Linked DNA regions of Verrucosispora sp. NA02020. Each later gene encodes a partner of the first gene's protein in a complex. Links are inferred from orthologs where the notes say so. Each region holds a gene or a part of one and is shown on either strand. Other genes may lie near its edges.

Region 1 (4,529 bases):
GGTCCGCACTTCGCCGGTCCGCCGCTCGTCGAGCATTTCGTCGACGTACCCGCCTGAGGACGCCGTCCCGGCCCGGCGCGGGACCGAAAAGTGTCGTACCCCTCGTCTATCGTGCCCGCGACGCGCGGTCGGCGGTCCCGACGGGCTCGGGGGCGCGCCGGGCCCGCCGGCCGCGCGTCCCCACCCGACTAATCGCGTCCGGCGTCCGCGTCCGACCCGGACCGGCGAACGTCAGCCGGCGAGCCGCTCCGCGTCGCGCTCTGCGGCCGGGACCTCCTCGACGGGAGCCCGCACGGCGTCCTCGACGGGGTCGGCGGGCCGGGGGATCTCCGGTCGCTCGGCCTGCCGGGCCAGCACCGCCGCGGTCTCGGTGGCCGGCAGCGCCACCGCCGACAGCCACTCGACCATCCGTTCGTAGCGGGCGATGTCGGCCTCGGCGACCAGCCGCAGGTCGGTGGTGAGCGTCTCCACCATCACCGTGCGCGGATCCGCCGGATCGGGAAAGACGTACCACGAGAAGCCCGCCAACGGATGCACACCGTCGTGGGACGGGACGTCGCCGGGCACCAGCCGGATGGTGACGTGCGGCAGCTCGGTCAGCGCCACCAGGTGCCACAGCTGCTCCCGCCAGACGTCCACCGGCATGCCGCCGAGGGCGCAGACCCGCTCGTCCAGTAGCGCCGTGTAGTGCGGCGGATCGGCCCGGCGCAGCACCTGCTGCCGCAGCCCGCGAGCCCGCACCTCGGCCTCCAGGTCCAGCTCGGGACCGATCAGCGCCGCAGCCGCCAGCCGCAGCCGGGCGTACGCCGGGGTCTGCACCAACCCGGGCAGCACGGCCGGTTGGTACTCGACGATGCCCGCCGCGCCCGCCTCCAGCTCCGCGTACGCGCGTTGCCGCTCCCCCATCTCACCCAGCGCCCGGGACCAGCCGCGACCGGCCGCCGCGTCCCGGGCGATGACGATCAACGCCTCGCGCTGCGGTGGCGGCACCTGGTAGACGTCGAGCAGATCCAGCACGTCGGCCAGGTCCGGCCGACTCTGACCCAGCTCGATGCGGGACAACTTGGACGTGGACGCCCACCCGAGCTGGCCACAGACCTGCTCCAAGGTGAGTGACTCCCCGCGGCGCAGCTGGCGCAACTCCGCGCCGAGCCGAACCCTGCGGATGACAGGACTTGCTGACAACGGCATCCCGGCCTCCCCACCGTCGGAGAGTACGCAGGACAGTCACGCACGGCAATACCTTGCTCGCGCTATGCAACGAACCGATATCGCCACGCGCCACCACACCCGCCCCGGGCCATCACGACACCCCGGCGGCGTCCATTCCCCGCAACTCCTTCTTGAGGTCGGCGACCTCGTCGCGGATCCGGGCGGCCAACTCGAACTGCAACTCGCGCGCGGCGGCCAGCATCTGGTCGTTGAGCTCCTGGATGAGCTGCGCCAACTCGGCCCGCGCCATGCCCTCGCGGGCCGGGGTGGCCGCACCTCCCCGAGCCCGGCTACGGGTCTCCTTGACCGGCGCCTTGCCCCGCGACAACTGGCGCACCGCACCACCGACCCGGGTCGCCTCGGTGTCCTCCGCCTCGCGGTAGATGTCGTCGAGAATGTCGTGGATCTTCTTGCGCAGCGGCTCGGGACTGATCCCGTGCGCCTCGTTGTGCGCGATCTGCTTGGCCCGGCGCCGATCGGTCTCCTCGATCGCGGCCGCCATCGACGGAGTGATCTTGTCGGCGTACATGTGCACCTGGCCGGAGACGTTACGGGCCGCGCGACCGATGGTCTGGATCAACGACCGACCACTGCGCAGGAAGCCCTCCTTGTCCGCGTCCAGGATCGCCACCAACGACACCTCGGGCAGGTCCAGCCCCTCGCGCAGCAGGTTGATGCCGACCAGCACGTCGTAGTCACCCCGACGCAACTCACGCAGCAACTCGACCCGGCGCAACGTGTCCACCTCGGAGTGCAGATACCGCACCCGGATGCCGTTCTCCAGCAGGTAGTCCGACAGGTCCTCGGCCATCTTCTTGGTCAACGTGGTGACCAGGACCCGCTCGTCACGCTCGGTGCGCAGCTTGATCTCGTGCATCAGGTCGTCGATCTGGCCCTTGGTGGGCTTGACCACGACCTCCGGGTCCACCAGGCCGGTCGGGCGGATCACCTGCTCGACGTACTCGCCCTGGGCGTGCTCCAACTCCCACGGCCCCGGGGTGGCCGACAGGAAGACCATCTGGCCGACCCGCTCCAGGAACTCGTCGAAGCGCAGCGGGCGGTTGTCGGCGGCGCTGGGCAGCCGGAACCCGTGGTCGATCAGCATCCGCTTGCGCGAGGCGTCACCCTCGAACATCCCGCCGATCTGCGGGATCGTCACGTGCGACTCGTCGACGACGGTGAGGAAGTCGTCGGGGAAGTAGTCGAGCAGGCAGTGCGGCGGGCTGCCGGGCAACCGCCCGTCGATGTGCATCGAGTAGTTCTCGATGCCGGAGCAGAAGCCGACCTGCCGCATCATCTCGATGTCGTACGTGGTGCGCATCCGCAGCCGCTGCGCCTCCAGCAGCTTGCCCTGCCGATCCAACTCGGCCAGGCGCTCGCCCAACTCGGCCTCGATGTCGCGGACCGCCCGCTCCATCCGCTCCGGCCCGGCCGCGTAGTGCGTCGCCGGGAAGATCAGCAGATGGTCGACCTCGCGCACCACGTCCCCGGTGAGCGGGTTGAGGTAGTAGAGCTTCTCCACCTCGTCGCCGAAGAGCTCGATGCGGACGGCGAGTTCCTCGTACGCCGGAATGATCTCCAACGTGTCGCCCCGGACCCGGAACGTGCCCCGCTGGAAGGCCATGTCGTTGCGGGTGTACTGGATGTCGACCAGTCGGCGCAGCAACTGGTCCCGGTCGAGCTCCTGGCCGACGGCGACCCGCACCGCACGGTCCAGGTATTCCTCCGGGGTGCCCAGGCCGTAGATCGCCGAGACGGTCGCCACCACCACCACGTCGCGCCGGGTGAGCAGCGACATGGTGGCCGAGTGCCGCAGCCGCTCGACCTCCTCGTTGATCGAGGAGTCCTTCTCGATGTACGTGTCGGTCTGCGGGATGTACGCCTCGGGCTGGTAGTAGTCGTAATACGAGACGAAGTACTCCACCGCGTTGTCCGGCAGCAGCTCGCTGAACTCCTTGGCCAGCTGGGCGCAGAGCGTCTTGTTGGGCGCCAGCACCAGCGTGGGCCGTTGCAGCCGCTCGACCAGCCAGGCGGTCGTGGCGCTCTTGCCGGTGCCGGTCGCGCCGAGCAGCACCGTGTGCCGGTCGCCTCGGCGGACGCGTCGCTCCAGGTCGTCGATCGCCGCCGGCTGGTCACCGGCCGGCTGGAAATCACTGACGACCTGGAAACGGCCGTCGAGCCGGGGAATGTCGAGCGCCATGACGTCAACCGTACGCCCGGGGACCGACACTCCGCCGCGACTACGGGCGGCACCTGATCGGCTTCGATATTCGCATTGTGTGGTTCTTCTCACCCGGCTACGCTTTTTCCGTAGGCCGCTCGCGGCGGCCGACCGGGCCGGTGGCGGGCCCCACAGGCCACGCCGCCCCCGGCACCGAAGGCCGCAGCACCCGGCATGCCCGGCGTGCGCGCCCGACGTGGTCGCGCCGAACGCGCAGACCGGCCGCCGCGAGCGCCACCTACACACCAGGACCCGGCCGGCACCGCCACCTCGTCACCCCGACCCGGTCCGGCCCGTTCATCCTCCCGTGACGGACACCTCACGACCGGCCTCCGACGACACCGGCCCCGAGCGACCCGGCGACCCGGCCGACGCCCACCCCCCGCCCGAACGCAGCGATGGCATCCGCGTCCCGCCCGACCGCTCGACGGACGCCCCCGCCGGACGGGGCAACCGCCGCCGCGCCGGTGCCCGCCGGCACCGCGCCGGCCTCACCCCACCGGAGATCCTCGGTCTGTCCGGGACCGACCCGGCCGCCGCAGCACCCCGACCGCGCCCCGGCGTCCGACGGGCGGCCGTGGCGCACGGCATGCTCGACCCGACGGCCGGCAACCCGGCCGAGGACGACGACCTCGCCGGGACGACCCCGGCGGCCGGGCACTCCCGACAGGTCGCCGCCCGGCGTCGCCGCGTCGTTCTGGCCGCGCTCGCCCTGACCGCCGCCGCCTCCGCCGTCACCCTGGTCGCGACCCTGGTGAACTGGGCGCCCGCCGCACCGCCCGCCCGTGAGCTCACGGCCGCCGAGCGGGACCGGTTGGCCGCCATGCGGGTCGTCAACTACCGGGACGTCCGTGCCGGACTGCACCTCACGGTGAGCGGCACCGCCGGCCGCACCGATCTGCTCGGCTGGGTCGACTGGGCCCGCCGGCTGGTCTACCTCGACGTCAGCGGTCCCGGCGCCGGCCCGCTGCGCGGACTGGTCCAGGCCACCCCCACCGTGGCCGTGGTCCGCCCCGACCCGGAGGCCATGTCGACCCCCGCCATGCCGCCGTTGATGCCCCCGGGCGACGACTGGCGGCTCTGCGCCGACCGGAGC
Region 2 (4,630 bases), 890 kb from region 1 along the record:
AGTGAGGTCCGCTCCGTGCAGGACGACAGCTCCACCCCGAACCGCACGCTCTCCCACGCTCCCGCCCGGCACCGCCGCCGGATCGGCCGGCGCGGCCGTCGGCTGGCCGTCGGCGCGGTCGCCGTGCTGGGACTCGGACTCGGTGGTGTCGTCGTGACCAATCTCGACGACAGCCCCACCCCGAGCCCCGTCTCACTCGACGCGCAGGCCCGCGCCGAAGCCGCCGCCCGCGCGGAGGCCGCCGACCGCGCCGACCGCTCGGCCCGCGAGTCGGTCGCCCCGGCCACGCCGGAGAGCCCGACACCGACCCCGACGGCGAGCCCGACCAGGACACCCAGCGCGAGCCCGACCGCGAAACCCCGCCCGACGGCGACCAGGGCCAGCAAGGCCGCTCCGAAGACCACCACGAGCACCGCGTCGAAGCCCGACTGGGTCATCCCGATGGCCGGCGCCGCCGTCACCTCGTGCTACGGCCCCCGGTGGGGCACACTGCACGCCGGCATCGACTTCGCACTGCCCGCCGGCACACCGGTGCGGGCCGCCTCCAAGGGCACCGTCACGAAGGCCGGCGACGTCGGTGACGGGTACGGCATCTCGGTCGTCATCGACCACGGCAACGGCTACCTCACCCACTACGCCCACCTGAGCACCACCCGGGTGAACGTGGGTGCGAAGGTCAGCACCGGCCAGACCATCGGACTGGAGGGCTCCACCGGCGACTCCACCGGGCCGCACCTGCACTTCGAGGTACACCAGGGTCAGATGTGGAACCAGATCGACCCGGCGCCGTTCCTGCGCGCCCGCGGCATCGACGTGGCGTGCTGACCTGATCGCCCGGTGCACCGGTCCCACCCGGGCCGGTGCACCGGTCCGTCAGATCTTCTCGATCGGGGCGTGCCGCAGCACCAGCCACAACGTCTGGTCGCCAAAGTCGATCTGCGCGCGGGCACCCGGACCATGGCCCTCCACGGTCACCACCCGGCCGAGTCCGTACCGCTGGTGGTTGACCCGGTCCCCGGCGGAGACCTTGGGGCCCTGGGGCAGCTCGCTCGCGGTGGCCAGCCGGCTGCCGTCCACGCCGAGCTTGCGGGCCAGCTGGACCGCGCGGGGCGTACCCCCGGTGAAGCCGCCGCCCACCCGGTCCGCGCGACCACCCACGCCGCCGCCACCGCCACCCCAGGAGGTGTACGACCCCTCCGTGCGTTCCCAACGGACCAACTCGGTCGGCAACTCCTCCAGGAACCGCGACGGCGGGTTGTACGCCGGCTGCCCCCACGCCGACCGGGTCACCGCCCGGGACAGGAAGAGGCGCTGCCGGGCGCGGGTGATGCCCACGTACGCCAGCCGCCGCTCCTCCTCCAGCTCACGGGTGTCGCCCAGCGAGCGCAGGTGCGGGAAGACACCGTCCTCCAGGCCGGTCAGGAAGACCACCGGGAACTCCAGCCCCTTGGCGGTGTGCAGGGTCATCAGCGTGACCACGCCCTGGTGCTCGGGATCGTCCGAAGGGATCTGGTCGGCGTCGGCCACCAGGGCCACCTGCTCCAGGAAGCCGGCCAGCGTGGCCCGCTCCCCCTCCGCGCCGGTCGCCTCGATCCGTTCGGTGTACTCCCGGGCGACGCTGACGAGCTCCTGGAGGTTGTCCACCCGGCCCGCGTCCTGCGGGTCCAGGCTCTCCTCCAGCTCGCTCAGGTAGCCCGAGCGGGTCAGCACCGCCTCCAGCACCTCCTCCGGGGTGCCGTCAACAGCCACCTCCCGGGCGGAGTCGAGCAGTGCCACGAAGTCGGCGATGCCGTTGGCGGCGCGGGTGGAGATGCCCGGCGCGTCCTTGGCCCGACGCAGCGCCGCACCGAACGAGATGCGGTCCCGGCTGGACAGTGCCTCCACGCACGCCTCGGCCCGGTCACCGATGCCCCGCCGGGGCGTGTTCAGGATCCGGCGCAGACTCACCGTGTCGTCGTCGTTGACCACCGCGCGCAGGTAGGCGAGCGCGTCGCGGACCTCCTTGCGCTCGTAGAAGCGCACCCCGCCGACGACCTTGTACGGCAGGCCGACCCGGATGAACACCTCCTCGAAGACGCGGGACTGCGCGTTGGTGCGGTAGAAGACCGCCACGTCGCCCGGCCTGGCCTCGTCGGCGTCGACCAGCCGGTCGATCTCCCGACCCACCCAGTCCGCCTCGGCGTGCTCGGTGTCGGCGACGTACCCGACGATCTGCTCGCCCGCCCCGGCATCGCTCCACAGCCGCTTCGGCTTGCGGGAGGTGTTGCGGTCGATCACCGCGTTGGCCGCGTTCAGGATGGTCTGGGTGGAGCGGTAGTTCTGCTCCAGCAGGATGGTGCGGGCGTCACCGAAGTCGCGTTCGAACTCCAGGATGTTGCGGATCGTCGCGCCCCGGAAGGCGTAGATCGACTGGTCCGCGTCACCGACCACGCACAGCTCCGCCGGAGCCAGCCCTTCGGTGCCGGCGACCAGTTCCTTGATCAGCACGTACTGCGCGTGGTTGGTGTCCTGGTACTCGTCGACCAGCACGTGGCGGAACCGACGGCGGTAGGTCTCGGCCACGTGCGGGTGCGACTGGAGCAGGTGCACCGTGGTCATGATCAGGTCGTCGAAGTCGAGCGCGTGCGCCTCTCGCAGCCGTCGCTGGTACAGCGTGTACGCCTCGGCCAGCGCCCGTTCGTTCGGCCCCGACGCCCGGCCCGCGAAGGTCTCCGGGTCGACCAGCTCGTTCTTGAGGTTGGAGACCTGGGCCGCCAGACCCCGCGCCGGATAGCGCTTCGGGTCCAGGTCGAGCTCGCGGGTGACCATCTGCATCAACCGGCGGGAGTCGTCGGCGTCGTAGATCGAGAAGGTGGACTTGAGCCCGGCGTGCGCGTGCTCGGCACGCAGGATCCGGACGCAGGCGGAGTGGAACGTGGACACCCACATCATCCGGGCGCGCGGACCGACCAGGGCGGTCACCCGCTCCTTCATCTCACCGGCGGCCTTGTTGGTGAAGGTGATCGCAATGATCTCTCCGGGATGCACGTCCCGCGCGGCGAGCAGGTATGCGATCCGGTGGGTCAGAACCCGGGTCTTGCCGGAACCGGCACCGGCGACGATCAACAGCGGTGAACCGGCGTGGGTGACCGCGTCCCGCTGGGGGCCGTTGAGGCCCTCCACCAGATCGGCGGGGTCGAGGCGGCCGGGAGCCGGCCGACGCGGCGGCAACGCCCGGTCGGGCTCGGGCGCGGACGGGGACGCGGGGATGTCGAAGAGAGGATGCATCGCAGGGCGAGTCTATGCCGCCGCCCCGACATCCCCGCCCCGCGCCGCCCCCGGTGTAAGGAAGGGCCCCCTACTCACGCCTCGTGTATAGGAAGGGTCCCTTCCTTACCGGTTTCCTTGCGCGGCGGCGGCTGCGGCGGCATACTCGACGGCGTGTTCGACCAGCGCTTCTACTTTTACTACGGCCCCGGGAGTCCGGCAGCCGTAGGTCGCGCCTGATCGACAAGACCTACGAAAAGCCCCGGGCTCTCGGAGTCCGGGGCTTTTGTCGTCCCGGGATCCGGGCACCGGGCACCACACCGTGAGAGGTACCCGAAGATGACAGACGTGATGGAGCAGAACGGCGTCCCAGGCGAGTCCGGCACGACCCCGAACGGCACCGGCGCGGAGGGCGGCACCAGCCCCGGCCTGGACACCCCGAAGACCGGGACCGCGGAACCGGGCGCCGCCGCCCGCATCGCCGAGATCCGGGTACGGATCGACGAGATCGACCGCACGATCGTCGAGCTGTGGCAGGAACGGGCCGCCCTGTCCCGCGAGGTCGGCGCGACCCGGATGGCCTCCGGCGGCACCCGGCTGGTGCTCTCCCGCGAGCAGGAGATCCTGGAGCGCTTCCGGGTCGCTCTCGGTGCCGACGGCACCCAGTTGGCGCTGCTGCTGCTGCGGGCCGGTCGCGGCCCACTGTGACCGAGCGGGTCCGTCGGCGAGGCGCGTCAGGGTTCGACCGTCCCCATGAGCAGGCGCCGGGCCGACCGTGGCGGCCCGGACACGCAGTCCGGGCACGGTGGTCCGAACGCGGACCGGGGCGCCGGCCGCTGGTGACGGCCGACGCCCCGAATCACTGAGGAGGCACTACCTTCACCGCCGCTCCCGGTTTGGATGACCGGCCACGACGGCGTCTGTGTGGCTACTCCGTCGCGTGCACCACGTCGCGTACCTCGGCGAAGTGGCAGGCGCTCGGGTGGCCGGACTTGTCCCTGACCTGCAGCAGCGGCTCCTCTTCCGCACAGACGTCCTGCGCCTTCCAGCAGCGGGTACGGAACCTGCAGCCGGACGGCGGGTTGGCCGGCGACGGCACGTCGCCGGTCAGGACGATCTGGTCACGGTGCCCACGCAACGTCGGGTCCGGCACCGGCACCGCCGACAGCAGCGCCTGGGTGTACGGATGCGTGGGCGACTCGTAGATCTCGTCCTCGGTGCCGATCTCGACGATCTTGCCGAGGTACATCACCGCGACCCGGTCGGCGATGTGCCGCACCACGGACAGGTCGTGCGCGATGAAGATGTACGACAGACCCAGCTCGTTCTGGAGCTTCTCCAGCAGGTTGATCACCTGAGCCTGGATGGAGACGTCCAGCGCCGA

Evidence for each region. Proteins that work in one complex are often made in the same cells at the same time.
Region 2: the proteins of uvrB (region 1) and pcrA are in contact, whole or in part, in a crystal structure (PDB 7EGT), measured with the Thermus thermophilus proteins. The link is inferred for Verrucosispora sp. NA02020 from one-to-one orthologs. Residues at the interface, in WP_096411307.1 of Thermus thermophilus: Glu23, Leu25, Arg26, Asp27, Gly28, Glu29, Arg30, Phe31, Arg55, Glu326, Asp327, Phe328, Glu379, Ser382, Gln383, His398, Gly400, Arg401; in WP_096412145.1 of Thermus thermophilus: His654, Arg656, Phe657, Gln666, Asp668, Glu669, Lys680, Arg681, Leu682, Ser683, Lys685, Tyr686, Ala687.

The regions. Positions count from the first base shown.
Region 1 is NZ_CP054923.1:5,359,163-5,363,691, forward strand. The notes cover bases 859-3,773. They hold uvrB (excinuclease ABC subunit UvrB), read right to left. Parts: upstream 3,413-3,773; coding sequence 1,304-3,412; downstream 859-1,303. Other genes in these bases: HUT12_RS23810 (helix-turn-helix transcriptional regulator), read right to left, coding at 859-1,191; HUT12_RS33255 (hypothetical protein), read left to right, coding at 3,741-3,773. Outside these bases: HUT12_RS23805 (antibiotic biosynthesis monooxygenase), read left to right, coding at 1-57; more of HUT12_RS23810, read right to left, coding at 232-858; more of HUT12_RS33255, read left to right, coding at 3,774-4,529. UniProt on the Escherichia coli protein: The UvrABC repair system catalyzes the recognition and processing of DNA lesions. A damage recognition complex composed of 2 UvrA and 2 UvrB subunits scans DNA for abnormalities.
Region 2 is NZ_CP054923.1:6,245,398-6,250,027, forward strand. The notes cover bases 571-3,586. They hold pcrA (DNA helicase PcrA), read right to left. Parts: upstream 3,268-3,586; coding sequence 874-3,267; downstream 571-873. Other genes in these bases: HUT12_RS27840 (M23 family metallopeptidase), read left to right, coding at 571-825; HUT12_RS27850 (chorismate mutase), read left to right, coding at 3,586-3,586. Also shown: more of HUT12_RS27840, read left to right, coding at 16-570; more of HUT12_RS27850, read left to right, coding at 3,587-3,954; HUT12_RS27855 (ABC transporter ATP-binding protein), read right to left, coding at 4,175-4,630. UniProt on the Escherichia coli protein: A helicase with DNA-dependent ATPase activity. Unwinds DNA duplexes with 3'-5' polarity. Translocates on single-stranded DNA with 3'-5' polarity. Initiates unwinding more efficiently from a nicked substrate than double-stranded DNA.